3 regions of the Nocardioides sp. BE266 genome follow, and region 1 is predicted to be linked to each of the others. Evidence: riboswitches for the same ligand, from Rfam matches in the RefSeq annotation. Region 1 holds a riboswitch; each other region holds the start of a gene.

Region 1 (9,320 bases):
TCGACGCGGTGGTGGCGGACCGGCCGGTCGCGCTGGTCAACCGCGACCACCACGGCATGTGGGCCAACAGCCGCGCCCTGGCGCTCGCGGGCATCACCGCGGCGACTCCGGATCCCGCCCACGGGCGCATCGAGCGCGACGCCGACGGGACGCCGTCCGGGATGCTCCACGAGGGTGCGATGGACCTGCTCTCCGGCGTGCTCCCGGAGGCCGACGACGCGCAGATGTACGCCGGTTTCCTCGAGGGCCAGCGGTACCTCCACTCCCTCGGGATCACCAGCTGGCAGGACGCGATCGTCGGTGCCTACTCCGGCATGCGCGACGCCGGGCCGACCTATGCCCGGGCGGCTGCGAGCGGCGACCTGACCGCGACCGTGGTCGGTGCGCTCTGGTGGGAGCGTGACCGTGGGATCGAGCAGGTGGCCGACCTGGTCGCCAAGCGCGGGGACTTCTCCCGCGGCCGGTTCGCCGCGACGGCCGTGAAGATCATGCAGGACGGCGTGGCCGAGAACGGGACGGCTGCGCTCGTCGAGCCCTACCTCGACCGGTGCGGGCACGCGACCGGCAACTCGGGCATCTCCTTCGTCGACCCGGCCCGGCTGCCGTCGTACGTCTCCCGGCTGGACGGGGAGAGCTTCCAGGTGCACTTCCACGGGCTGGGCGACCGTGGCGTGCGCGAGGCGCTCGACGCGCTCGAGGGCACCGACCCCGCGCGGCGGCACCACGTCGCGCACCTGCAGCTGGTGCACCCCGACGACGTCGCCCGCTTCGCGCGGCTCGGCGTCGCCGCGAACATCCAGGCGCTGTGGGCCTGCAACGACGACCAGATGACCGAGCTGACGATCCCGTTCCTCGGGCCGGAGCGGGCGGGGCGGCAGTACCCGTTCGGCGACCTCCACGCCGCCGGCACACGCCTGGTCGCCGGCAGCGACTGGCCGGTGAGCACTCCCGACCCGTTGGCTGCGATCCACACCGCCGTGCACCGGACGTCGTACGGCGACACGGGGGTTGCGGGCACCGAGCCGTTCCTGCCCGAGCAGGGCCTCCCGATCGAGGTGGCGTTCGCGGCCTACACCAGCGGCTCGGCCTGGGTGAACCACCGCGACGACGCCGGCACGATCGCCGTCGGCGCGGTGGCCGACCTCGTCGTGCTCGACGCCGACCCGTTAGTGACGCCCGACGAGATCGGCGCGGCGCGGGTCCGCTCGACCTGGATCGACGGGGAGTGCGTCTTCGAGGCCTGACCGGTCACGCCCCGTCGTGCAGCCGGCGGGTCCAGGCCGGGTCGTAGTCGGGGTGCGTCCCGTAGCCGACGAGCAGGATGTGGCCGGCACCGCGACGTCCGGCCGGGACGGGGGAGGCGCCTGCGCGGCTCACAGGACCACCGCATCCGGCGTGGGACGGAACGGGGACCGGCGCAGGCTCTCGGGGAGGTCTGCGACGCCCGGCCCTCCGGCACCGACCCAGTCGGCGATCGCCGAGGTTTCGTGCCGTCCGTTGAGCCGGCCGAGCCAGACGGGGCGGGCGCCCGAGCGTCGGGCCTCCCGCGACGGGCTGACCACGACGACGTCGGAGCGTTCGCAGGGTCCGAGGCAGTCGGTGACCCGCAGCGTCGCGCGGTCGCCGAGCATCGTGCGCAGGGCGTCGAGCCGGGCGGCGTGGTCGACGCCGGGTCGCTTCTTCGTGGTGCCGCAGCAGCAGCCGCGGCAGACCGTGACGGTCGGGCGGTCGCCCGTGGGCAGGGGTGCGTCCATTCGTGCAGCGCTCCATCTCTCGTGGAATCGTCAGGTGTGCATGGGACGCAGGCGGTCTCCTGACTCCTGGGTCGAGCGCTGTTCCCGGCCTTCCCGGACCTGACGGTCCAGTGGCGTCGTCGGGCGCAGCTCCCCAGTCACAGTGGCGAGGACCGTGTCGGGCTTGCACCGACTTCCCGGTCTGCGTCTCGCGGGGAGTCTACGGGCGGTGCCGGGCGACGAGCTGCAGGAGGGTCGCGTGGGTCTCGGCATCCGCGGCGGCGACGAGACCGGGGCCGGTGTGGACGGGTGCTCCGTCGAAGTCGCTGACCACGACGCCGGGCGCTGCCTCGCACAGGGCGATGCCCGGCGTGAAGTGCAGGCTGCCCTCGAGGCGACCGTCGGTGACGTACGCCAGTCGCCGCCCGGCCGCCACCCAGGCGAGTGCGAGCGTGGTGGACTCCACCCGCGGCGCGAACGTCGCCCGGAAATCGGGGTCGGCGGCGAGCTGGGCACCGACGAACGGGCGGTCGAGCGGACCGTCGGCGTTGATGTTCACCAGTCGGTTGGCGGGCGCAGCGTGCTCACGGCCCAGGACGCCGAAGGCACCGTCGTCGGCCCAGTAGACCTCGCCGCTCGGCGGGTGGGCGACCGCCGCGACACTCGTCGAGCCGCCGACGACCAGGGCGACGTTGACCGAGAACAGGGGAGTGAAGGCGGCGAAGTTGAGGGTGCCGCACAGCGGATCGACCAGCCAGGTGCGGTCCCGCGCACCGCTCACCTCGCCCAGCTCCTCGCCGACGAAGGCGTCGTCGGGGCGGGCGGCACGGATCACGTCGAGGATCGCCTGCTCGGCCTCGACGTCGGCGGCGGTCGCGAAGTCGGTGGCCGACTTGGCCTGTCGGGTGAGCTCGGAGCCGTACATCCGCTGCAGCACGGCCGCTCCCGCACGCGCCGCGCGGACGGCGACGTCGAGGTCGGTGTCGCTCACGTGCCGCAGAAGGTCTGGTAGCCGGTGCCGAAGGACTCCGGCGCGGGCTCGGCGAAGCGCTCCTGCCCCGGGCGGACGTCGTACGGCTGCGAGAGGACGTCGAGGAGCTGGTTCAGCGGCGCGAGGTCGCCGTCGGTGCCGGCCGCCAGCGCCTCCTCGACGAGGTGGTTGCGAGGGACGTAGGCCGGGTTGACCCGGTCCATCGCCGCCGCGTCGGGGGAGAGCGCCAGCCAGCGCTCCGCCCAGGCGTCGTACGCCGCCAGGTCGAGCACGAGCCCACGCGCGGGTGCGGCGTCACCGCGGGCCGCGTCACCGAGGCCGCGGAAGAACGACGTGTGGTCGACGTGGTTGTCGCGCATGAGCGTGACGAGGTCGGCCACGAGCGCCGAGGTGACGGCGTCGGCCAGGCCCTCGGGCAGGCCGAGCTTCGCGTGCATGCCCGCCTTCCACGCGTCGGAGTAGAGGTCGCGGAACTTCTCGAGCGAGGCCACGGCGAGGGCCACCGCGTCGTCCTGCTCGTCGGCGAGGAGGGGGAGGAGCGCCTCGGCGAAGCGGGCGAGGTTCCACTCCGCGACGACCGGCTGGTTGCCGTAGGCGTAGCGGCCGCCGGTGTCGATCGAGCTGAAGACGGTCGCCGGGTCGAAGGCGTCGATGAAGGCGCACGGGCCGTAGTCGATGGTCTCGCCCGAGATGGTCATGTTGTCGGTGTTCATCACGCCGTGGACGAAGCCGACGAGCATCCACTGGGCGACCAGCGACGCCTGGGCTGCCACCACGGCCTCGAAGAGGGCGAGGTGGGGCTGCTCGGCGTCGGCCGCCTCGGGATGGTGCCGCGCGATGGCGTGGTCGGCGAGCCGGCGGAGCAGGTCGAGGTCGTCGGTGGCGCGGGCGTACTGGAAGGTCCCGACCCGCAGGTGGCTGCTCGCGACCCGCGCGAGGACGGCGCCGGGCAGCACGACCTCGCGGTGCACCTCGCGGCCGGTCGCGACGACAGCCAGCGACCTGGTCGTGGGGATGCCGAGGGCGTGCATCGCCTCGCTGATTACGTACTCGCGCAGCATCGGGCCCACGGCGGCGTAGCCGTCACCGCCCCGGGAGAACGGCGTACGGCCCGAGCCCTTGAGGTGCAGGTCGCGCAGGCGCCCTTCACCGTCGCCGAGCTCGCCGAGCAGCAGCGCGCGGCCGTCTCCGAGGCGCGGCGAGTAGCCGCCGAACTGGTGGCCGGCGTAGGCCTGGGCCACCGGGGTCGCGCCCTCGGGGACGCGGGTGCCGGTCAGCAGCCCGACGCCGTCGGCGGTGCGCAGCCAGTCGGGGTCCAGGCCGAGGTCGCTCGCGAGGGCGTCGTTGAGCACGAGCGGGCGCGGCTCGGGCACCTCGGCGGCCTGCCAGGGGAGGGCCAGCTCGGGGAGGTCGTCGGCGTACTGGTGGCCGAGGTCGACGGCCGGGACCACGCGCGTGTTCACGTCGTCGACGATACGGGCCCCGGCGTAGCAGGATCGCGCCATGTCGTCAGATGCCCCTCCGGCTCGCGGCCGCTGCCTGTGCGGTGCCGTGGCGTACGCCGTCACCGGGCCGCTGCGGCCGGTGGTCAACTGCCACTGCGAGCGGTGTCGCCGGTTCACCGGGCACCACATGGCGGCGACGTCCGCCGCGCTGGCCGACCTCTCGCTCACCGACCCCGGTGGCGACCTGGCCTGGTACGCCGTCGACGGCGCGGCGTACGGCTCCTGCCGCCGGTGCGGGTCGTCGTTGTTCTGGCGAGCCGACGACGCACCGGAGCGGTGGTCGATCTGCGCGGGCACGCTGGACCCGCCGACGGGGCTGACGACAGTCGAGGCGTGGTGGGTGTCGCAGGCCAGCGACTACGCGACGCGGCCCGACCTGCCCGAGCGCGCCACCGAGTTACCCAGCGTCTGATCCAGCGTCTGAGGCAGCGTGGTCAGGCGCCGCCGGCGGGCAGCGCCTCGAGCATGATCTCGGGGTTGTCGCGCGCGGTGACCTGGGCACGCCACTGGTCGACGAACAGCGCGAGGTGCGTGCCGTCGCTGCGCTGGAGGACCTCGACACCGCGCTTGCCGGCGAGGGCGGCGGCGCCGGCGGCGTCGGTGCGGCGGGCGACCTGGTAGTCGAGCCGGGAGAAGCGGATGGGCGAGTTGAACTCGTTGGTCATCCGGTCCTCGACGACCTCGAACTGCATGGGGCCGACGGCGGCGAGGACCGGGTTCTGGTCGCCGCGCAGGTCGGAGCGCAACACCTGCACCACGCCCTCCTGGTCGAGCTGCTCGATCCCGCGGCGGAACTGCTTGTAGCGACCGATGTCGCCGGCGCTCGCGGTCACGAAGTGCTCGGGCGCGAAGCTCGGGACCGGTGGGTACTCGATGGCGTCGCCGACGTACACCGTGTCACCGACCCGCAGCGCCTGGGCGTTGACGAAGCCGATCACGTCGCCCGGCTCGGCGGTCTCGATCACGGTCGTGTCGCGGCCGAAGACCGACTGGGCGAACTTCGTGGTGAAGGGGCGGCCCGTCGTGGCGTGGGTGACGACCATGCCGCGCTCGAAGGTGCCGGACACGACGCGGGCGTAGGCGAGGCGGTCGCGGTGGGCGTTGTTCATGCCGGACTGCACCTTGAAGACGAACGCGCTGAAGTCGTCGTCCACCTCGCGCACGGTCCCGTCGACGCCCGCGGTGGGGCTGGGGTCCGGGGCGATGTCGAGGAGCAGGTCGAGCAGCTGCGCGACGCCGAAGTTCTGCAGGGCCGACGCGAACATCACCGGGGTGGTCTCGCCGGCGAGGAAGCGGGCCTGGTCGTGGTCGGCCTCGTCGAGGGTGAGCAGCTCGTGCTCCTCCTCCGCGACCTTCCACTGGTGGGCGTCGGTCTCCTCGACCTCGTCGGGCGCCATCCGCTTCTCGGGTGCGCGCGTCGCGCCGCCGGCGGTGCGGGTGTACTTCACGAACTCGCCCGTACGGCGGTCGATCACGCCGCGGAAGTCGCCCGCCTCGCCGACCGGCCAGGTGAGGGGAGTGGGGCGGAGCTTGATCTTCTCCTGGATCAGGTCCATCAGCTCGAGCGCCGACAGGCCGGGGCGGTCCCACTTGTTGATCACCGTGATCACCGGGATGCCGCGGAGCGCGCAGACCTTGAACAGCTTGAGGGTCTGCGGCTCCAGGCCCTTTCCGGCGTCGACCAGCATGACCGCGGAGTCGACGGCGGAGAGCACCCGGTAGGTGTCCTCGGAGAAGTCACTGTGGCCGGGGGTGTCGACGAGGTTGATCACGTGGTCGCGGTAGACGAACTGCAGCGCGGCCGAGGTGATCGAGATGCCGCGCGCCTTCTCCATCGCCATCCAGTCCGACACGGTGGCGCGGCGGTCGCCCTTGCCGTGGACGGCTCCGGCCTCGGTGATCACCCGCGCGTGCAGCGCAAGCGCCTCGGTGAGGGTCGACTTGCCCGCGTCGGGGTGGCTGATGACGGCGAACGTACGGCGGGGGCGGGTGTCGGGCACTGCGTGAATCTACCGGCGAAGGGCCCGCATCACCGACTTCGCGATGGGGCACGATGGCGGCGTGAAGCCACGCTTCGTGCTGCACGACCACCGCAAGCCCCGACCGCACTTCGACCTGCGGCTCGAGGAGGACGGCGTGCTGCGGAGCTGGGCGGTCCCCAAGGGCCTGCCCGACGATCCCGCACACGACCGCCTCGCGGTGGCCGTCGACGACCACGAGCTCGAACACGTCGACTACGAGGACGAGCACAAGTCCATCGCCGACGACGGCACCTGGGAGGAGCACGACCGCAACGACCGGCGCCTCGTCTTCACCCTCCACGGCCGCTCGGGGTCACGCCGCTACGCCCTCATCCACACCGGGGACGAGCAGTGGCTGCTGCACCTCCTGAAGGACCAGGGGCGGTAGATGGACCTCCAGGACTACCGGGATGCGCGCCACCGGAGACTCGTCGAGATGGCGACCGAGCTCGGCGTGCCGGCGGACCGCGCCGCGGCGGTGGTCGACCGCGTCATCGAGGACCAGCGACGCCGCATCCTGCGCTCCGCCGACCCCGACCAGGTCGTCGTACCCGCTCTGCGGGAGGAGGTGCTCGGTCGGCGGTCCCGCGGCCCCTTGCTCGCCGTCGTCGTGCTCGTCGCCGGCGTCGCGGCGGCCTTCGCGGTCGCGATCCTGACCGGACCGCCCGACCGCGAGAAGGTCGAGCGGACGTCCGCGACGGTGCCTGCTCTCCTGGGCCTCACCTCCGCCGAGGCTGTGAGCGAGCTGGGCCGCGCCGGCATCTCGTCGCGGGTCGACCCGGTGCCCCAGTGTGATCCGGCCGGGCAGGTGCTGGGGTCGGTGCCACCGTCCGGCGACACGGTCCGGCTCGACGAGGTGGTGGTCGTCATGGCGACGGCGACCCCGTCGTGGAACTGCCCTGCCGACTCCGCCGCACGCGCCCAGGCGTGGGCCTTCCTGCGCTTCCTCGTCTCCGGCTCGGCCAGCCCGCGCCTCGCACCCGAGGTGCGGCTCTACGTCGACGGCAAGTCGGCCGGGACGGCCGACGGGACCCACGCGGCCGCCGCGCCCGACTGGCGTTGGCGCGTGCGCGACCCCGTCGTGGCCTACGCGGTTCGCCCCGTCGCCAACGACCTCGGACAACCGGTCGTCTCGATCACCAGCGGACCACCACCGCCCACCACCTGCGGCCTCCCCACGACGATCCCCGCCGGTGTCGCTGACGCCCCTACCCGGGTCGTGCTCACGGTCAGCGGTGCCGGCCCTGGCGATGGACCGGATCCAGGGTGCCAGCTCACCATCGACCTCTTCGAGGACGACCACGGAGGCATCGTGGTCGTCTCGCTGACCTTTCCGGGCGGCAGTCGTCTCGGTCCGCCGGCCTGGGTCCTGGCCCGCGACGACCGGGACGCACTCGACGACTGACCGCTGGCGTGCACGGTGGGTGGTCGAGACCGGCTACGCACGAGCGCGGTATCTGTGACGCGCTGTGTACGTCACCACGACCGCAATCGGCTTCGGGCCCACGTGCCGTCATCAGCACGAGCCGCACCTCACCCACCGACAGGCCCTTGGTTTCGACACGCTCGCTGGCGCTCGCTGCTCAACCAGCGGGGGAGCGACTGGCGCTCGCTGCTCAACCGGGGGGCGTGTGGCACGGGCGGCGGGCGAGGACGTACGCGACCAGCAGGAGCCAGAGGCACCAGAGGACGTAGCCGGCGAAGTTGGTGAGCGACGCGGGCTCGAGGAGCGGGATGACGACGCCGGTGGCGATGAGGGCGGCGGCGACGTACCCGAGGCGGGTGAGCCAGCGACCGAGGAGCGTGCGGAGGGCGTAGGCCACGAGAACCGTGAAGGTCGCGGTGAGGGCGTAGCCGACGGTCTCGCCGATCACCTTGCCGAGCACGGTGTGCAGCAGCTCGAAGCGGTCCTCGGCGGCCGCGCGGCGGGCCGGGTCGACGGCGTCGTCGCTGACTCCGGGCACCAGCAGCACCCAGCGCTGGAGGCCGACGACCTGGACGACGGCCGCTCCGATCCCCACCCCAGCGATGAGACGGCCGACGGTCCCGCCGGCGAGCCGGCCGAGCCAGATGCCGGCGGGTGCCATCAGCGCGGCGCTGACGACGAGCACGCCGAACCAGGCGCGCACCGCGGTCTCGTGGTCGCGGTAGAGGGCGAGGATGTCGGCGGTGGGCTCCTCCAGGATCTGGGGGTACTGGAAGATCGAGCCCAGCGCCGTGAAGCCGGCGATGGCGAGCGCCGAGGCGAGGGCGAGGGCTGCGGCGGCACGCCGCGATTCCGTACGACGCTCAGCGCGCGTGGTGGCGTGGGTGGCGGTGCTGGTCATGGCGGGGCTCCTTCGAGGGGTTCAGCGGTTTCAGTGGGCGGGGACGGTGGCGCGGTCGCGGTACCACGCGAGGGTGGTGGCGATCGCCTCGTCGAGCGGGGTGGCGGACAGGCCGAAGGCGCTGCGGAACTTCGCGTCGTCGACGACCCACGGCTCGGAGAACTGGTAGAGCGTGTGGAGGTACTCGCGCATCGCCGGCTGGAACAGCCCGAGCCCGCGGAGCGTCCACGCGCCGGCGGCCATCAGGCGCGGGCGCGTGCCGGCGGCGGCGTACACCGCCTCGACGGTCGCGCGGATGGTGCGCGCCTCGGCGACGGGCAGGTGCCAGACCTCGCCGGTGGCGCCGGGCGCGGTGCCGAGGACGGCGAGCGCGGCGGCGACGTCGGGCGTGTAGGACCAGCTGTGCAGCTGGCGCGGGTCGCCCATCACCTGGGCCGTCTTCCCGCGCAGAGCGGGGCCGAAGACGGTCTCGCCGAGCGCCGAGCGGGTGGCGCCCGGGCCGAAGTAGTCCGAGGCGCGGCCGATCGCGACCTCGACCACGCCGCGGCGGTGCGCGTCGAGCAGCTCCTGGGTCATCGCCGCGCGGGTCGCCGACTTCGACGACGTGGGCCGGGCCGGCATCGTCTCGACGAGCGGGCGACCGCCGGTGCGGCCGTAGGAGTAGAGGTTGTCGAGCACGACGAGGCGGGCGCCGGCCGCCGCGGCTCCGGCGAGGACGCCGCGCTGGAGGGGCGGGAACTCCT
Region 2 (9,320 bases), on a different contig from region 1:
CGCGAAGCTCCCGGGCCGCTTCCTCCTCGTCCTCGACGACGGGCGCGGCGACCTCGTCGATCGCTCGTGCGACCTCGGCCTCGTCGCCCTCGACGCGGAGACGGTCCAGCTGCGGATCGGCAGCACCCACTGGGGTCCGGTCGTCCCGCTGCACGAGGCAGCCGCCCGACTCACCGGTCTCGCCCGCGCCTTCCAGCAGGTCCGCGACACCGCCTGGCACGTCGACGAGCTCCCCGTCCCGCCCGCGTCGCACGACGCCAACCCGCACCTACCCGCCGCGAGCACCCCGCCGTCGTACGGCGACGTGGCGGAGGGCATCACCCACCTCGAGGTCCCCGACGGAGTCCTCGACCGCGGCTTCCTCGACGGCCTCGCCGAGCACCTCGTCGTCACCCCGTGGAAGTCACTCCTGCAGGTGGTCGAGTAGTCGCCGAGGCGCGAGCGACCACCGCTGGTTGAGGTGCGAGCGAAGCGAGCCTCGAAACCCCTCAGCCCTGGTCGTCCCGGCGCTGGCTCCCGAGCCACACGCCCGCCGCCACGGCACCCGTCAGCGCCGACATCACGCCACCCAGAGCCATGACACATCCGAGGACGAACACGACAGGTAGGCCCACCTGGTAGTCATCGACCTCGGGAGGAGGCGTCCCGTCGCTCATGAAATCCACCGTGTAGGTGCCCGACTCGAGCCACTCCCGAAGCAGCACCGCGAGCCCCACGGCGAAGAGCGCGGCGCCGCCTGCAAGCAGCATCGCAATCGTCCGCTTGAGCGGTCCGTCCATCCGTCCCCCTGTGATCGAGCGCCGACGCTAGCGGCCCGCCCGCTGCGCCGTCCCAGGAACCGCCGACCCTCAGGCGAGCGCGTAGGGCGGGACCAGCGCACCGGCAACGACGCAGACCCACCCGAGGAACAGCCACGGATAGTGCCGTCCGGTCGACGGCGACGGGCTGCGGATCTCGCGCAGCCGGCCGCGGTAGCCGATCGTCGCGAGGGCACTGCCAGCGAGCGCGAGCGGCGGCCCGATCCAGAACGCACCGAGCCCGCTGGACGCGGCGAGGTAGGCATAGAGCCCGGCCACGCCGAGGCCGGCTGCGATGAGGGGCACCGCACTGCGGAGGAGCTGGGCTCGCTCCAACCGCTTGACGGTGCGGTCGACGGGGTCCATGGCGTCCGCACCGTACCGCCCGATGGAGACTGGCCCCGTGACCCGACCCGACGCCGAGACCGCCGCCCGCTCGCTGATCGCCGAGCGTTTCCCCGAAGCGCGGCAGGCGTGGCTGGGCGGGTCCGTGGTGCTCGGCAACGCGACGGAGACGTCCGACCTCGACATCACCGTCCTGCTCGACGAGACCGAGACCTATCGCGAGTCGCTCGTGCACGAAGGCTGGCCGGTGGAGCTGTTCGTGCACACCGAGTCGTCGATCCGTCACTTCGTCGCCAAGGACCGGGCACGTCGACGACCGACGATGGCGCGCCTGGTGTCGACCGGCGTCCCGCTCGTGCCCGGCGACGGCGGCACCGCGCTCCGGGCGGAGTGCGCAGCGGCGGTGGCCGCCGGCCCCGACCCCCTCAGCGCGGAGGAGCTGACCTTCCAGCGCTACTCGCTGACCGACCAGCTCGACGACCTCGCCGGCGGAGGTTCGGCGGGTGTCGTCGATGCCGTTGCGATCGACGTGTGGCGAGGTACAGCCGAGCTCCTGCTCGCCTGCGGAGGCTGGTGGTCAGGCACGGGCAAGTGGCTGGTCCGCGAGGTGGAGGCGCTCGACGCCGCCCGCGGTACGACGTACGCCTCGCGTCTCCACGACGGGCTGCACGCCGCAGTCGCAGGCGATCCGGACGCGCTCGTCGATCTCGCGGACGAGGTCCTCGACGGGGTCGGCGGTCGGCTGTGGTCCGGCTTCCGTCTCACGGCGTCGATCCCGGACTGACGCGTGCCCTAGGCTGCCCCCGTCACGCGACGCAGGAACCCGGTGCGAGTCCGGGGCGGTTCCGCCACTGTCAGTTTCCAGACTGGAAACAAGCCAGACACTGTCCGCGCGGCGTACCTGCCGACCAGGGGCGAGAACCCCGAGGAGCCGTGATGAGCCTGCTGTCCCGTCCGACCCGACGCTTCGACTACGTCGCCGACGGCGCCGCGATCTACGACGAGTCGTTCGCGACCATCCGTCGCGAGGCCCGCTTCGACCACCTGCCAGCCGACGCCGAGCGCGTGGCCGTGCGCATGGTCCACGGCACCGGGCAGGTCGACCTCACCGACGACCTCGTCATCCACCCGCGCCTCGTCAGCGCGGCGCGAGGGGCGCTCGAGGCCGGCGCACCGATCATCACCGACGCCCACATGGTCGCCAGCGGCGTCACCCGCAAGCGGCTCCCGCGGGACAACGAGGTGCTCTGTGCGCTGCACGACCCGCGCACGCCCGACCTCGCGATGCTGATGGGCACGACCCGGTCGGCGGCAGCGTTCTCGCTCCTCGAGGACCGGCTCGAGGGCTCGGTCGTCGCGATCGGCAACGCTCCGACCGCGCTCTTCCACCTGCTCGAGATGCTGCTCGACGGCGCCCCCCGACCGGCCGCGATCGTCGGCTGCCCGGTCGGCTTCATCGGTGCCGCCGAGTCCAAGCAGGCGCTCGAAGAGGTCGACCTCGACATCCCGTACCTCACCGTCCGCGGCCGCCGCGGCGGCTCGGCGATGACCGCCTCCGCGCTCAACGCGCTCGCCCAGGAGCGGGAGTGACCGGCCGGCTGTACGGCGTCGGGCTCGGCCCCGGCGACCCCGAGCTGATCACCCTCAAGGCCGCGCGCCTCATCGAGTCGGCCGACGTGATCGCCTTCCACGCCGGCGTCGGCAAGACCTCGAACGCCCGCACGATCGCCGCCTCGCTCATCCCGCCGACGGCGATCGAGGAAGAGCTCCGCTACCCCGTCACCACCGGCGAGACCGCGCACCCGGGCGGGTACGCCGGCGCGATGGCGGAGTTCTACGAGTCCTGCGCCTCGCGCCTGGCTCTTCATCTCTCCGAAGGCCGGATGGTCGTGGTGCTGGCCGAGGGCGACCCGCTGTTCTTCGGGTCGTTCATGTACCTCCACGACCGGCTGGCCGACCGCTTCGAGACCCAGGTCGTCCCGGGCGTGCCCGCCTTCGCCGCCGCCACCGCCGTCCTCGCCTCGCCGCTCGTGCGCCAGACCGACGTGCTCACCGTGCTCCCCGGCACCCTCCCGGTCCCCGAGCTCGCCCGCCGCCTCGCCGACACCGACGGCGCGATCATCATGAAGCTCGGCCGCCGCTTCCCCGGCGTCGTCGACGCCCTCCGCCAGGCGGGTCGCCTCGAGCACGCGCTCTACGTCGAGCGCGCCTCCATGCCCGCCGAGCGCTGGATGCCGGTCGTCGACGTGGACCCAGCCACGGTCCCCTACTTCTCGTTGATCGTCGTCCCCGGCGACAGCGTCGCGTCCGACCCGCAAGGCCGCCGCGATTCTCTCGTTGGTCGAGTAGCCCGCGAGGAACGAGCGGGCGCATCGAGACCCATCCACCCACTGCGAGTCATCGGCCTCGGCCCGGGTCCAGACAAGTGGCTCACCCCCGAAGCCTCCGAGGCACTCGCCGACGTCGACCACGTCATCGGCTACGGGCCGTACGTCGCCCGCGTCCCCCAGCGTGAAGGCCTCACCCGCCACGCGTCCGGCAACACCGTCGAGGTCGACCGCGCCCGCCTCGCGCTGGAGCTGGCCGCGCAGGGCGAGAAGGTGGCCGTCGTGTCCGGCGGAGATGCCGGAGTCTTCGGGATGGCGAGTGCGGTGTTCGAGGCCGCGGCCGACCACCCCGACGTACCCATCGAGGTGCTGCCCGGCGTCAGCGCCGTCCAGGCCGTCGCCGCCAAGGCCGGCGCTCCGGTCGGCGCGGACTTCGCGGTCGTGTCGCTGAGCGACCGGCTCAAGCCATGGTCGGTGATCGAGAAGCGCCTGCGCGCGATCGCCGAGGCCGATCTGGTGCTCGCGGTCTACAACCCCGCCTCGCGCAGCCGCACCAGCCACGTCGCCGACCTGCAGAAGCTCTTCCTCGAGCATCGCAGCCCTGACACGGTCGTCGTGGTCGGCCGCGATGTCGGGCGGGCCGAGGAGTCGCTGACCGTCACGACGCTCGCCGAGCTCGAGGCCGACACGATCGACATGAAGTGCCTGCTGATCGTCGGTGCCTCCTCGACCACGGTGACCACCGCCGGCCAGGTCTGGACGCCGCGCTTCGTGGAGTCGGAGTGACCGTCCACTTCGTCGGCGCCGGCCCGGGCGCGGCCGACCTGATCACCCTGCGCGCCGCAACGTTGCTCGCGGCCGCCGACGTCGTGCTCTACCCGGGGACCTACCTCGACGCAGAGGTCCTCTCCCACTGCCCCGACGCCCGCCAGGTCGACACCCAGAAGCTCGACCTCGACCAGATCACCGCGGTGATGGTCGACGCATCGGCCGACGGACTCGAGGTCGTCCGCCTCACCTCCGGCGACCCGTCGCTCTACTCCGCCCTTGCCGAGCAGACCGCACGACTCGACGCCGCCGGCGTCCCGTGGGACGTGTGCCCGGGAGTCCCGGCGTACGCCGCCGCTGCCGCCGCCGTCGGCCGGGAGCTCACCGTCCCGCTCGTCGCGCAGTCCGTCGTACTGACGCGCACGCAGGCCCGATCCACCGCGATGCCATCGACGGAATCGCTCGCGGCCTTCGCCGCCACGAGGGCGACGCTGGTCCTCCATCTCGCGATCACGAGGACCCGCGAGCTCGCGGAGTCACTGGTGAGTGAGTACGGCGCCGACTGCCCCGCCGTCGTGGTCCACCGCGCCACCCAGCCCGACGAGCTCGTGCTGAAGGGAACCTTGGCCGACATCGCCGACCAGGTCGAGAAGGCCAGCCTGAAGCAGGCAGCCGTCATCCTCGTCGGCTGGGCGCTAGCGCGGGAGGGCGCCGAGTCCTGGCTCTACAAGTCCAACCGCCCCCGCACCTGACCCCTCACTCCGCCGGTTGAGCAGCGAGCGCCAGCGAGCGTGTCGAAACCAAGGAGCCCGCGCACCCCTCACTCGTGGAGGATGCGCTGGAACAGCAGGTGGTCCTGCCAGCGGCCAGCGAGCTTGAGGTACGCCGGCGCCATGCCGTACTCCTCGAACCCGCAGCGGCGCAGCACGGTCTGCGAGCCGACGTTGTGGACCAGCGTGCCGGCCTCGATCCGGTGGAGGCCGAGGTCGTCGCGCGCCACCTCGACCACGCGCTCGAGCGCCCGGGTCGCGAGTCCGCGACCCTGGTGGCCGGCGTCGATCCAGTAGCCGAGGTTGGCGCTCTGGAAAGGACCGCGGGCGACGTTGGAGAGGGTCATCCGGCCGACGAGGTGGCCGTCGAGCGTGATCACGAAGGGGTGCTCCTGGCCGAGCGCGTGGCGCTCGACCTGCCCCGCGACGACACCCGCCTGGTGCTCGAGCGTGAAGAACGACTCGTCTCGAAGCGGCTCCCACGGAGCCAGGTGCTCACGGTTGGCCACGACCAGCGCGTGCAGGGCCGCGACGTCGTCGGCCTGCACCAGCCGCACCTCGAAGGACGGTTCGGGCACGTGGCGACGTTACCGCCAGCCACCTCCGCGACCTCTCCGCCACCTCGCCGGTTGAGCAGCGAGCGAAGCGAGCGTGTCGAAACCAAGGAGCCCCGGACCCACAACGGGATCCGGGGCTCCTGGAGCAGTACGTCAGGCCTGCTGACCCAGCGCGAACTGGATGTTGCCGTCCTCGTCCACGCCCCCGTCCAGCACCATGCCGTCGAGGACCTCGGCAGCGTTGGCGTCGACCCAGACGGTCGCACCGTCCTGCTCGATCACCTCGTCGCCGGCGGCCGCGTGGTCGGCGGGACTGACGGACAGCGACTGCCCGTCGGGCTCGGTCGCGATGCGGACGCCGGACATCTCCGGCACTTCCTCCGCGAGCTTGTTGACGATCTCGGTCACGTTCTCGGTGAGAGCAAGCATGGCTCTCCTCCCGTATGGCGAATGTGTCCCCTCCACCATTGCGAAGATCGCCCGCGCACTCAAACCGAGGGCCTCGACGGCGCAGACAATTGACCTCTTTGGGAACTGGGAGCGCCCGACGCCCGGGACTAACGTCGGCCCCACCCAATGCCGCGTACCGCGGCGCTCGTGACGCCCCGCCCAGCACCTGCTCCTCGACGCCCCCTGTCGCCCGGACCGACACCGTCCGAGCCCGAGGAGGGTCATCAATGAGCATCGACGTGGAGACGCTGCGCTCCCAGACCAGGGGAACGGTCACCGGACCGTCCGACCCCGACTACGACGCCGCTCGGGCAGTGCGCAACGGCATGATCGACAAGCGGCCGGCTGTCGTCGTACAGGCGGCCAACGCCGGCGACGTCATGGGCGCCGTACGCTTCGCGGCCGACAACGGCCTGACGGTCGCCGTCCGCGGAGGCGCCCACAGCGTCCCCGGCTTCGGTACGGCGGACGGGGCCGTGGTCGTCGACCTGTCGGCGATGCGCGGCGTGCGCGTCGACCCGACGACCCGCACGGCCCGGGTCGGCGGCGGCGCGACCTGGGGCGACCTGAACGCGGCGACGTACCCCTTTGGGCTTGCCGTGACGGGCGGCATCATCTCGACCACGGGCGTCGGCGGACTCACCCTCGGTGGCGGCATCGGCTACCTCTCGCGCGGCCTCGGGTTGTCGCTGGACAACCTGCTCGCGGCCGACGTGGTCACGGCCGACGGCACCTTCCACCTCGCGAGCGAGAAGGACGACGCGGACCTGTTCTGGGCGATCCGCGGCGGCGGCGGGAACTTCGGGGTGGTGACCTCCTTCGAGTTCCGGTTGAGTCCGGTGAAGGACATCTACGGAGGGCCGATGTTCTTCGAGCTCGATCGGGCCGGCGACCTCTTCCGCTTCTACCGAGAGTTCATCGCGGACGCGCCGGAGCAGTTCGGCGGCTTCCCGGCCTACCAGATCGCGCCGCCCCTGCCGTTCATCCCGGAGGAGCGGCACGGCACGACGCTCGCGCTGTTCGTGGCGTGCTGGGCGGGCGACCTGGACAAGGGCGAGCAGGTGCTCAAGCCCCTCCGTGACCTGGCGCCGACGGTGGCCGAGATGGTCGGCCCGATGCCCTACCCGGCGCTCAACATGGCCTTCGACGACCTCCTGCCGGCGGGCCTGAGGCACTACTGGAAGGCCAGCTTCGCCACGGAGCTGACCGACGAGGCGATCGACGCACACGTCGAGCACGGGGCGAAGGTGCCGGCGATGACGTCGACGATGCACATCTACCCGATCAACGGCGCCTGCCAACGGGTCGAGTCGGACGCGACGGCCTTCGCCTACCGCGACGCCAGCTTCGCGACCGTCATCGCGGGCATGTGGCCGGACGCAGCGGACGACGAGCAGAACACCGCGTGGGTGCGCGACTACTACGCCGCGATCGCGCCCCACTCCGACGAGGGCGGCTACATCAACTTCATGGCCGACGACGACCAGGAGCGGATCCGCGTGAACTACAAGGGGAACTACGAGCGGCTCCAGCAGGCCAAGACGAAGTACGACCCCGGCAACCTGTTCCGGCACAACCAGAACATCGCTCCGGCCTGAGGCCGGCCTCGCTCACTCGGCGGGGCGCTCCTGCGGCTCGAGGTGCGTCTCGTCGATGGAGGCGAGCTGCTCGGTGAGGAGTCGTCGCATCTGGTCGCGCTGCTCGGTCGCCATCTGCCGGAGCGACGCGACCTCGGCCTCGAGGGCGGCCTTCTCGTCGGCGAGCCCCGACAGGGCCGTCGTACGTTCGCTCTCGAGGCCGGCAGCATGCTCCGACCTGGCGTTGGCCAGCTCCGCCGCGACCCGGTCCGACTCGGTGCGGCTGGCCTGCGCGGCCTCGTCGGCCGACGCCCGCGCCTCGTTCACCAGCGACTCGGCCTCCGCCCGCGCGTCGGCGACGAGCTGGTCGGCCGTCATCGCAGCGAGCTCGAGCGTGCGTGCCGCGGACGCGTCTGCCTGGGCAGCGGGAGTCGGTACGGCGCGGGGGCTCTCGGCCGATGCGTCCGGCGCGAAGCCCGGCGCGGACGTGGCGTCCTCGTGCGGGAAGTACTCGGAGCTCGACATGTGTCCTCCACGGGTGCGTGCGTGCCTGTGCACCAGTGTGGGGGCTCAGGGTCCTGCTGTCGCTACTGGTCCACCTTTTTGGCGGCTGTGGTCAGGTGCCGTCCTCGGTCAGGGTCGTCACCGGCAGCCAGTCTGCACCCAGCAGCTCGGCGAGGTCGGTGAGGCCGGAGGTGTCGCTGCCCACGGTGTCGGAGGCCGCGGCGATCCGCTCGACCATCACCTTGCCGACCTGCTCCTCGACGGTGCCCTCGGCATAGGCGATGTGCCACGGCGAGACCTGGTGGTCGCGGTGCGTGCGGCCGGTGACCTGACGCCCGGCGATGCCGGAGAAGCGGGCCTGGTGGAAGACACCGACCCGCGGCTCGGTGCTCGCGGTGCGTCCGTCGGCGAGGGTCTCGCCGGCGTGCAGGCTGATCGAGGCGACGGTGGTGAAGACGCAGACCTTCGCCTGCCCGGTCTGGAACTTGAGCCGCTCGGCCTCCGGGTCGAACCGATCGCGGCCGTAGATCGTGGCGACCTCGATGCCGGAGTCGCGCAGCCGGTCGGCGATCGGGTCCGCGGCCGTGGCGACGAACTCGACCGAGCACGCCACCTGTCGCTCCGCCTCGACCTGCTGGGCGATCCAGGCGACCGTCGAGTCGACGCGAATGAGCCCGGCCTTCTGCCGGAAGCGCAGGAGCGCGGCCCGCCCCTTCGCGACGTTGCGACCGCGCCGGGCGATGTCCATCTCCCGGCAGAACTCGCCCCACTCCGCTTCGTACGCCGTCCGCTCCGCCGGCGACAGCGCCACCGGCATCCCGGAGATCGGCACCGCTCCCCACGGGGCCGCGCGGTGCAGCATCGCCGGCGGCCGCTCCTCGTCGAGCCAGCCGCGCACGAGCTTGAGGTCCGCAGCTCGCCGGGCGGGATCGGTGGTCCACGCCGCGCCGTACCGTCCCCGCTCCACCCCGACGCCGTGGCGCTCGAGCGCGTCGGCGTACAGCTCGCCGGGCTTCGTGGCGCTCGTCCACTCCTTTATCGACTCGCCGAGGACCTGCGCATAGGCCGGCGCGAGGTACGGCAGCTCGAGCGGCGTGTGCCCCGGCGTCGCGGTGGTCGCGATGACGAACGGCGCCGTGTCGTGCGGCTTCCCGTGCCCGGAGATCCGCGCCCACAGCTTCCACCGCTTCGTCGTCGTACGACGCAGGGCGTGGGCTTCGTCGGC
Region 3 (9,320 bases), on a different contig from region 1:
GGCGCTGCACACCGCAGCCTGGGGCGGCCCGCTGCTCGACAAGGCCGCCGGCCTGGAAGGAGTCTCGTCGTGACCTCCACCGACACCGCGCTCATGCCCTTCGACGAGGTGCTGGCGGCGTACGACCCGGCGCTGGGCCTCGAGGTCCACGTCGAGCTCAACACCGCGTCGAAGATGTTCTGCGGCTGCCCGGCCGTGTTCGGCGGCGAGCCCAACGCCGGCACCTGCCCGACCTGCCTCGGCCTGCCCGGCGCGATGCCGGTGGTCAACGGCAAGGCCGTCGAGTCGGCCATCCGGATCGGCCTCGCGCTCAACTGCGACATCGCCGAGTGGTGCCGGTTCGCCCGGAAGAACTACTTCTACCCGGACATGCCGAAGAACTTCCAGACCTCGCAGTACGACGAGCCGATCTGCTTCGACGGCTACATGGACGTCGACGTCGACGGTGAGACCTTCCGCGTCGAGATCGAGCGCGCCCACATGGAGGAGGACACCGGCAAGTCGCTGCACGTCGGTGGCGCCACCGGCCGCATCCACGGCGCCGACTACTCGCTGGTCGACTACAACCGCGCCGGCATCCCGCTCATCGAGATCGTGACCCGCCCGATCCTCGGCGCAGGGGAGAAGGCGCCCGAGGTCGCCAAGGCCTACGTCTCGCAGCTGCGCGAGCTCATCGTGGCGCTCGGCGTCTCCGAGGCCCGGATGGACCAGGGCAACCTGCGCGCCGACGTGAACCTCTCGCTCTCGCCCAAGGGCAGCGGCGTGCTCGGCACCCGTACGGAGACCAAGAACGTCAACTCGTTCCGCTCCGTCGAGCGGGCCGTTCGCTTCGAGATGCAGCGCCACGCCGCGATCCTGAGCAGCGGCGGCTCGATCCTGCAGGAGACCCGCCACTGGCACGAGGACACCGGCATCACGACCAGCGGTCGCGAGAAGTCCGATGCCGAGGACTACCGCTACTTCCCCGAGCCCGACCTCGTCCCCGTGGCGCCGAGCCGCGCGTGGGTCGACGAGCTGCGCGGCACGCTGCCGGAGAACCCGACGGTCCAGCGCGCCCGGCTGCAGGCGGAGTGGGGCTTCAGTGACATGGAGATGCGCGACACCCTCGGCGCCGGCGCGCTCGGCCTGGTGATCGAGACGATCGCCGAGGGTGCCGCCCCGCAGGCCGCCCGCAAGTGGTGGCTCGGTGAGCTCGCCCGCCGCAGCAACGAGGACGGCGTCGACCTGGTCGACCTGCCCATCACTCCCGCAGACGTGGCGCGGATCCAGGCGCTGGTCGACGACAAGACCGTCAACGACAAGCTGGCCCGCCAGGTGTTCGAGGGCGTCCTCGCGGGCGAGGGCACCCCGGACGAGGTCGTCGCCGCGCGCGGACTGGCCGTGGTCTCCGACGACGGCGCCCTCGGTGCTGCCGTCGACAACGCGATCGCCGCCAACCCCGACGTCGCCGACAAGATCCGCGACGGCAAGGTCGCCGCGGCCGGTGCGCTCATCGGAGCGGTGATGAAGGAGATGCGCGGCCAGGCCGACGCCGGTCGGGTGCGCGAGCTGATCCTGGAGAAGCTGTCCTGATCCTTCCTGGGGGCCCCCTACTTTGGTCTGATTCGGCCGCCGATCGCCCGGTCTAGACAACTTGTTAGGGTCGTTGCGAGTCACATTGGTCACATCACCAACCAACGCTCGCAGCACGGGGGACTGGGCGGCACCTGCCGTCGTGGGGTCCTCGGCGAGCGGGAAGGAAGTCATGCACCATCGCATTCGACCCATCCGATCGGCCGCGGTCGCACTCTCGACCGTGGCGCTCGGAGCCGGCGTACTCGCTGCGCCTCCGGCGTCCGCCGAGCCGACGCCCGCCCTCCGCGCGGCGAAGGCCGCGGGAGGCACCGACAGCACGCCGTCGACGATCGCAGCGGAATGGATCGCCGGTGAGCTCAGCAACGGCCTCATCGTCGGCAAGTCCGGACCGGACTTCGGCCTCACCATCGACACCGGGATGGCGCTCTCGACCGTCACCAGCCAGGGCGGCACCGTGACCGCCATCAACAACTCCCTCGAGCCGCGCATCGCCGAGTACGTCGGTGACGGCACGAAGGAGTCCTACGCCGGTCCGCTGGCCAAGGCTGCGACGTTCGCCCGCACGGCGAAGAAGAACCCGATCAGCTACGGCGGGATCAACCTAATCGCCCGCCTCGAGGAGCGGACGGCCAACGTGCCGGCCGACCCGGCTGCCGAGCCGCAGGCCGCGGCGATCGCCGGCCGGATCTTCGACAAGTCCGAGTCGGGCAACAACGCCAACGTGGTCGGTCAGTCCTACGCCGTCCGCGCACTGACGCTCTCCGGCTCGACCGAGGCCGGCGCCGCCCGCGACTTCCTGCTCAAGCAGCAGTGCGCCTCGGGCTACTTCCGCGCAGGCTTCGACAAGGCCGACGTGCCGAGCCAGTCGTGCACGGAGGGCGTCGCCGGCAGCGAGGCCGACCCGGACGCCACCGCCCTCGCGGTGATCAACCTCATCGAGTCGGGCGACAAGAGCCCGGCGGTGGTGGGGGCGCTGGCCAAGGCCGGCACCTGGCTCGCCGACCGGCAGCGCGGGAGCGGCGCGATCCGTGCCGCGGCGCCGATCAGCCAGATCAACACCAACTCGACGGCCATCGGTGGCTACGCGCTGGGCCTGCTGAAGAACCGCGACGCCGCCCTCAAGGCCGCGCTCTGGGTGCGCAAGAACCAGCCGGTCGACAAGTACAAGTGCCGCACGGCGCTGACCAGGGACACCGGTGCGGTGGCCTACCGCAAGGACCGCGTCAAGGCGTCCAACGTCACCGGCATTCCCGCCGAGGCGCGTGACGAGTGGCGTCGTGCGACGGCCCAGGCGATCCTCGGCCTGCAGTTCGCCCCGGCGAGCAAGGACAAGCTCAAGATCGTCTCGGTGCGCAAGCAGGCTCGCGCCGGCGAGCGGGTCCAGTTCCGCGTGTACGGCCTGGCTCCGAGCGAGAGCGCCTGCATGCAGGTCAAGGGTGACTTCCTGCGCGTGAAGGGCAAGAAGTCCGGCGACAAGATCGTCCGCAAGCTCCAGCTCCCCGCCGGCAACCAGCGGCGCGTCGGGCTCGTGAAGACCTCGGACGACGAGGCACGTACGTCGCTCCGGGTCCGCAACTGACCCACCAGCACCACCTGATGCACCCTGCTTCGGCCCGGCGTCCCGAGACGCCGGGCCGAAGTGCGTCCCGGAGCGCGCCGGGGTTACGCTTCGCACGCCGCACCCGCCCGGGTCGGCACCACACACGCCCGAGCTGGGGAAAGCCGGTCCGACACCGGCGCTGACCCGCAACCGTGGGCACGGGAGCGATCCCGTGCGAGCCGGAACACCCGCCTCGACGCGTCTTGATCACCATCGCTGTCGAGGAATGCAGCGGGTAGACGGTCCCGACCGGCGCCCTCGCTGTCGCAGCGAGGGAAGGGACCATGAAGCTCCTCTCCGGACTGGCCGCCGTCGCGCTGGCCGCCACCACTCTCACGCAGCCGGCATACGCCGCGCCGCTCCCGACCAGCCCGACCGCCGACCGCGCGGTCCAGGCCGGCGCCACCTGGCTGAGCGGCCAGCTCACCAACGGCCTGGTCTTCAACGACCAGTTCGGCGGCTTCAACGACTACGGCCTCTCCGCCGACTTCGCCTTCGCGCTGAAGGCCGTGGGCAAGGACGCCACCGCGTCGAGCATCGTCGACGCCATCGAGCCGGTCTCTGACTCGTGGGCGACCGGTGGCACCTTCGCGCCCAACCGTGTGTACGCCGGCAGCCTCGCCAAGCTGGTCAGCGTGGCGCAGGCGACGGGCAAGGACGCCACTGACTTCAACGGCACCGACCAGGTGACGCGCCTGGAGGACCTGGTCTCCTCCTCCGCGCCGCTGGTCGGCCGCCTCGAGGACGCGGGCGTCGACACCAACGACCCCTTCGACTCCGACTTCGTCAACGTGATCGGCCAGTCGTTCGCCGCGCGGGCGCTGACCACCGCGGCCTCAACGCGCGCCGCCGATGCGACGACCTTCCTGCTCGACCAGCAGTGCGACGCCGGGTTCTTCCGCGCCCAGCTCAACGGCGACAAGGCCGACACGCAGCAGGGCTGCACGAGCGCCGACACCGGCAGCGTCGACACGACCGCACTCGCCGTCATCAACATCCTGGACACCCCCGGCGCCTCCCGGACCGCGCGCGGCGCGGCCGCGCTCGCCGCGGACTGGCTGAAGGGCCAGCAGGCCGCCGATGGCTCGTTCAGCGCGGGTGCGTCCGAGGGCTACAACGCCAACACGACCGGCCTCGCCGGCTGGGCCCTGTCCCGCGCGGGTGAGTCGGCAGCGGCGGCGAAGGCGGCCACCTGGCTGCGAGCGGTGCAGATCGCCGACCTTGCCGCGTGCGCGACGAAGCTCGCGGCCGACAACGGTGGCGTGGCCTACAAGCCGAGCATCCTCGCCGCCGCCCGCACCAGCGGCATCGCCGCGGCCGCGCGCGACCAGTACCGCCGGGCCACTGCCCAGGCGCTCCCGGCCCTGGCCAGTGCTCCGGCCGCGAACGGCACGCTCGGACTCTCCGCCCCGGCCTCCGCGGTCGAGCGGAGCACCGTCACGGTCAACGTCACCGGCCTCGGCCAGGGCGAGGCGGCCTGCGTCACCCTTGGCTCCGTGGCAAAGCCCGTCACCGGCACCGGCAGCACCGTGCCGGTGTCCTTCGACCTGCCGGCCGGTGTCGGCGCGCGTACCTTCACGCTCACCACCCTGTCCGGTGCGTCGTCTGCCACCACCGCGGCCACGGCCACCCCGCCGACCGTCGGCAAGCTCGCCGCGGCCAGGGTGGAGAAGGTCACGAGGAACCGCTTCACCCTCTCGGTCGCGTGCGAGTCGAACGTCGCCTGCGCGGGAACGCTCAAGGTCCGCTCGGCCGGCAAGGTCAAGCTCGCCAACGGCAAGAAGCGCGAGCTGCTGCTGGCCAAGAAGGCCTACACCGTGACGCCCGGTACGACCGCCGACGTCACGCTGAAGCTCACCAAGGCCGCCCGTTCGGCCTTGGGCACGATGCGCCTGCGCGTCGTCGCCGTCCAGCGGACGTCGGGCGCCGAGCCGGCCAGCACGAAGTTCTGGCTGAAGCGCGCGTGATCTCGACCCAGGCTCGCGCACACCGGATGCTGCGCCCCCTCACCCTCCTGGCCGCTGGTCTGGTGGGCGGGGGAGCGACTCTGTCCCTCTCGCTGGGGCTCGCACCGACGGCCTACGTCGCGTCTGCGGGTGCGGCTACCTGCACCTCGTCGGGAGGTGTCAGCGTCGTCGTCGACTACCGCGAGCTCGGCGGGAGCACCGTGACGACGTGCGCGCCGGATGGTGGCGGCAAGAGCGCGGCGGCGGTCTTCGCCTCGGTGGGCGTCAGGATCAGCTACGCCACCCGCCAGCCGGGCTTCGTGTGCCGCGTCAACGACGTACCTGCCAACGACCCGTGCGTGAACGCCTCGCCCGCCAACGCCTACTGGGGCCTCTGGTGGTCCGATGGCTCGTCGGGCTCGTGGACCTACGCGTCCTCCGGCGTGGGCGGCCAGACCGTCCCCGCCGGAGGTTCGGTGGGCTGGGCGTGGCAGCAGGACCGTGGCGGCTCTCCCGCCGCACCGTCCGTCGCCCCACCGGTCGCGCCGGCCTCGCCGAGCCCGACGTCCTCGCCCACGTCGTCGCCCACCTCGTCCCCGACCTCGTCGCCGACGAACCCGGGCTCGGGCTCGGGTGGGTCCGGAGGGTCCGGCGGCACGGGTGGCGGCAAGGGCGGCGGCAGCTCGCCGACCTCGTCACCGAGCCCGTCGACCTCGCCCTCCGGGACGCCCAGCAGCACCCCCTCCGAGTCGCCCCTGGCCAGTGAGTCTCCCAGCGACTCACCGTCCAGCAAGCCCTCGAAGAAGCCCACCAAGGGCAGTGAGTCTCCCAGCGACTCAGCGTCCAGCGACCCCTCGGACGAGCCGTCCGTTGCCCTTGAGTCTCCCAGCGACTCAACGCCCAGTGCGTCCTCCGAGGCAGGCGGGCCGGAGGCCGACGAGCCGACCCGTATCCCGGCGGCGGTCACCTGGGGCATCGTCGGACTGGTCGCCCTCGCCGGGGTGGCGAGCGCGGTGGTGGCGCGCCGGCGACGGGGATCCTCGGCGCCGTGACCGGATCGGCGTCGTCCGTGTGGGGACTGCCGCGTGACCTGCACCCGATCGCCTGGTGGACCTGGGCGATCGGGCTGGCCACGGCAGCCTCGCTGACCACCAACCCGCTGCTGCTGCTCCTGATCATGGGCTCCGCGACGGTGGTGGTCATGGCACGACGCTCGGGCCACCCGTTCGGTCGCTCGTTCCGGCTCTACGCCCTGCTCGCGGCGGTCACGATCGTCGCCCGGGTCGTCTTCCGCATCCTCTTCGGCGGCCAAGCGGTCGGCCACGTGCTGCTCGACCTCCCGGAGGTCCCGCTGCCGGACTGGGCGGCCGGGATCCGGCTGCTCGGCCCCGTCACCAGCGAGGCGCTCCTCGCCGGGTTGTACGACGGCCTCCGGCTCGCCGCGATCATCCTCTGCGTCGGGGCGGCCAACTCGCTCGCCAACCCCAAGCGGCTGCTCGCCTCGGTCCCGCCCGCGCTCTACGAGATCGGCACCGCGATGGTCGTCGCCGTGACGATCTTCCCGCAGCTCGCCGACAGCGCCCGCCGGGTGCGGGCCGCGCAGGCCCTCCGCGGGGGTACGACGACCGGCGTGGGCCGGCTCCGGCGCTTCCTCGTGCCCGTCCTCGAGGACGCCCTCGAGCGGTCGCTCGCCCTGGCGGCCGGCATGGACACCCGCGGCTACGGACGTTCCGGTGGCGCCACCCTGCGCGAGCGATGGACCACCGGGTCGCTGCTGCTACTCGCCCTCACCGGCATCTGCGTCGGCACCTACGCCTGGCTCGACCCGACCGCGCCGCGTCTCCTCGCGATGCCGATGCTCGGGGCGGGTGTCGTCGCGGCAGTCGTCGGCCTGAGCAGCGCAGGCCGACGGGTCCAGCGCACCCGCTACCGCCCCGACTCGTGGCGCACCCCCGAGCTCGTCACCGTCGGCGTCGGGCTCGCGGTCGCCGTCCTCGGCTGGTGGTTCGGTCGCAGCCAGGTGGCCGTCGCCTACCCGGCCGTCGACGTGACGCCGTACCTCTCCCCGCTCGCCCTCGCCGTCGGTCTGCTCGGCCTCGTCCCGGGCGTGGCGACGCCGGTGCCGTCGACGGCGCTGGTCCGTGAGGTGGCCGCATGATCGAGCTGCGCGGGATCGGGTTTCGCTACGACCGGCACGAGGTGCTGCGCGACGTCGACCTGACCCTCGAGGAGGGCGAGCTGGTGCTCGTCTCCGGGCGGACGGGCGTCGGCAAGTCCACGCTGCTGGGCGTGGTCACCGGTCTGGTGCCGCGCTTCACCGGCGGCGAGCTCACCGGCGACGTGCTGCTCGACGGCACCAGCATCGTCGAGCAGCCGCCGCGGGAGCGCGCCCACCTCGTCGGCTACGTCGGCCAGGACCCGCTGGCGGGATTCGTGACCGACACGGTCGAGGAGGAGCTCGCCTACGGCATGGAGCAGCTCGGCATCGCGCCCGAGACGATGCGCCGCCGCGTCGAGGAGACGCTCGACCTGCTCGGCATCGCCGACCTGAGGGCGCGCGACCTGCGCACCCTGTCCGGTGGGCAGCAGCAGCGAGTGGCGATCGGCGCGGTCCTCACCACGCACCCGCGGGTGCTGGTGCTCGACGAGCCGACCTCGGCGCTCGACCCGACCGCCGCCGAGGACGTTCTCGCCACGATCACCCGCCTGGTCCACGACCTCGGCCTCACGGTCCTGCTGGCCGAGCACCGGCTCGAGCGCGTGGTGCCCTTCGCCGACCGGATCTGCCTGGTCACCGGCGACGGCGGCATCCGCGTCGACCGTCCCGCGGTCGTGCTGGCCGACTCGCCGGTGGCCCCGCCGCTCGTCGAGCTCGGCCGCCTCGCCGGCTGGGAGCCGCTGCCGCTCACCGTGCGCGACGCGCGTCGGCACGCCAGGTCGCTCCCCGCCCTGACCGCGCCGGAGCAGATCGCCACTGACCCGGGGGACGCCGTCCTCGAGGGCCGCGGCCTCACCGTCGTCCACGGCGCGACCGTCGCGGTGCGCGAGGTCGACCTGACCCTGCGCGCGGGCGCCGTGACCGTGCTGATGGGCCGCAACGGCTCGGGCAAGTCCAGCCTGATCTGGGCCCTCCAGGGGTCCGGGAAGCGTCGCGGCGGCACGCTGAACATCGCCGGCGACGATCCGGCATCCCTGTCCGCGGCCCAGCGTCGTACGCACGTCGGGCTCGTGCCGCAGACCGCTGCCGACCTGCTCTACCTCGAGACCGTCGCCGAGGAGTGCGCCGCGGCCGACAGCGGCGCCGACGTCGCCCCGGGCACCTGCCGCGGCCTGCTCGACCGACTGGCTCCCGGGATCGGCGCCGACGGCCACCCGCGCGACCTGTCCGAGGGTCAGCGGCTCGCGCTCGCGCTGGCGATCGTGCTGACCGCGCGACCGCCGGTGGTGCTGCTCGACGAGCCGACCCGCGGCCTCGACTACGCCGGCAAGGCCGAGCTGGCCCGGATCGTCGCCGACCTCGCGTCGGACGGTCGGGCAGTGCTGCTGGCGACCCACGACGTCGAGTTCGCCGCCCACGTCGCCGACGAGGTCGTGGTGATGGCCGAGGGCGAGGTCGTCTCCCGCGGCACGCCGCGCCGCGTGCTCGCCGAGTCGCCGTCGTTCGCGCCGCAGGTCACCAAGGTCCTCGGACCGCCCTGGCTCGTCGTCGAGGAAGTCGCGGCCGCGCTGGTCGGGGCCGAGCGATGAGCCGCCCGGTCGCCCTCCCGATCGGCCCCCGCACCGCCGTCGTACTCACTCTGGCGTCCGCCGCCGGGCTGATGATGCTGTGCTGGCCGTTGCTGCTCGACGCCCAGCCCGGGCAGCGCGTCGAGCCGCCCTTCATGTTCCTCGCGCTCCTGCCGCTCGTGATGGTGGTCGTGCTCGCCGAGATGGGGGAGGGCGGCATGGACTCGCGCGTCCTCGCCGTCCTGGGCGTGCTCTCGGCGATCAACGCGGTGCTGCGCGGGCTCGGCGCCGGTACGGCCGGCATCGAGCTGGTCTTCTTCCTGCTGGTGCTGGGCGGTCGCGTGTTCGGCGCGGGCTTCGGCTTCGCCCTGGGCTGTACGTCGCTCTTCGCCTCGGCGCTGCTCACGGCGGGTGTGGGCCCGTGGTTGCCGTTCCAGATGATCTGCTCGGCCTGGGTCGGGATGGGTGCCGGG

What was found. Region 1 has a riboswitch for cobalamin ahead of J2X46_RS21990 ((2Fe-2S) ferredoxin domain-containing protein). Riboswitches for the same ligand answer to the same signal wherever they lie in the genome.
Region 2: it holds a riboswitch for cobalamin, as region 1 does, so the genes downstream of both, J2X46_RS04470 (precorrin-8X methylmutase) here and J2X46_RS21990 ((2Fe-2S) ferredoxin domain-containing protein) in region 1, are expected to answer to the same signal.
Region 3: it holds a riboswitch for cobalamin, as region 1 does, so the genes downstream of both, J2X46_RS21765 (hypothetical protein) here and J2X46_RS21990 ((2Fe-2S) ferredoxin domain-containing protein) in region 1, are expected to answer to the same signal.

Annotation. Positions count from the first base shown of each region.
Region 1 is NZ_JAURTI010000010.1:28,378-37,697, reverse strand. Features, by position in the region: gene J2X46_RS22000 (amidohydrolase) at 1-1,244, shown strand, start outside; gene J2X46_RS21995 (hypothetical protein) at 1,249-1,377, opposite strand; gene J2X46_RS21990 ((2Fe-2S) ferredoxin domain-containing protein) at 1,374-1,754, opposite strand; cobalamin riboswitch at 1,807-1,935, opposite strand; gene J2X46_RS21985 (inositol monophosphatase family protein) at 1,954-2,724, opposite strand; gene J2X46_RS21980 (protein adenylyltransferase SelO family protein) at 2,721-4,187, opposite strand; gene J2X46_RS21975 (GFA family protein) at 4,228-4,641, shown strand; gene J2X46_RS21970 (peptide chain release factor 3) at 4,664-6,229, opposite strand; gene J2X46_RS21965 (DNA polymerase ligase N-terminal domain-containing protein) at 6,291-6,638, shown strand; gene J2X46_RS21960 (PASTA domain-containing protein) at 6,639-7,655, shown strand; gene J2X46_RS21955 (DUF4386 family protein) at 7,867-8,577, opposite strand; gene J2X46_RS21950 (NAD-dependent epimerase/dehydratase family protein) at 8,608-9,320, opposite strand, start outside.
Region 2 is NZ_JAURTI010000002.1:29,333-38,652, reverse strand. Features, by position in the region: gene J2X46_RS04490 (nitrite reductase) at 1-427, shown strand, start outside; gene J2X46_RS04485 (hypothetical protein) at 489-779, opposite strand; gene J2X46_RS04480 (hypothetical protein) at 849-1,163, opposite strand; gene J2X46_RS04475 (nucleotidyltransferase domain-containing protein) at 1,201-1,926, shown strand; cobalamin riboswitch at 1,920-2,050, shown strand; gene J2X46_RS04470 (precorrin-8X methylmutase) at 2,079-2,732, shown strand; gene J2X46_RS04465 (precorrin-2 C(20)-methyltransferase) at 2,729-4,255, shown strand; gene J2X46_RS04460 (SAM-dependent methyltransferase) at 4,252-4,989, shown strand; gene J2X46_RS04455 (GNAT family protein) at 5,058-5,585, opposite strand; gene J2X46_RS04450 (Fe-S cluster assembly protein HesB) at 5,718-5,993, opposite strand; gene J2X46_RS04445 (FAD-binding oxidoreductase) at 6,242-7,612, shown strand; gene J2X46_RS04440 (hypothetical protein) at 7,625-8,116, opposite strand; gene J2X46_RS04435 (hypothetical protein) at 8,208-9,320, opposite strand, start outside.
Region 3 is NZ_JAURTI010000009.1:133,012-142,331, forward strand. Features, by position in the region: gene gatA (Asp-tRNA(Asn)/Glu-tRNA(Gln) amidotransferase subunit GatA) at 1-73, shown strand, start outside; gene gatB (Asp-tRNA(Asn)/Glu-tRNA(Gln) amidotransferase subunit GatB) at 94-1,572, shown strand; gene J2X46_RS21760 (terpene cyclase/mutase family protein) at 1,796-3,154, shown strand; cobalamin riboswitch at 3,247-3,386, shown strand; gene J2X46_RS21765 (hypothetical protein) at 3,460-5,142, shown strand; gene J2X46_RS21770 (hypothetical protein) at 5,169-6,173, shown strand; gene J2X46_RS21775 (energy-coupling factor transporter transmembrane component T) at 6,170-7,279, shown strand; gene J2X46_RS21780 (ATP-binding cassette domain-containing protein) at 7,276-8,868, shown strand; gene J2X46_RS21785 (ECF transporter S component) at 8,865-9,320, shown strand, end outside.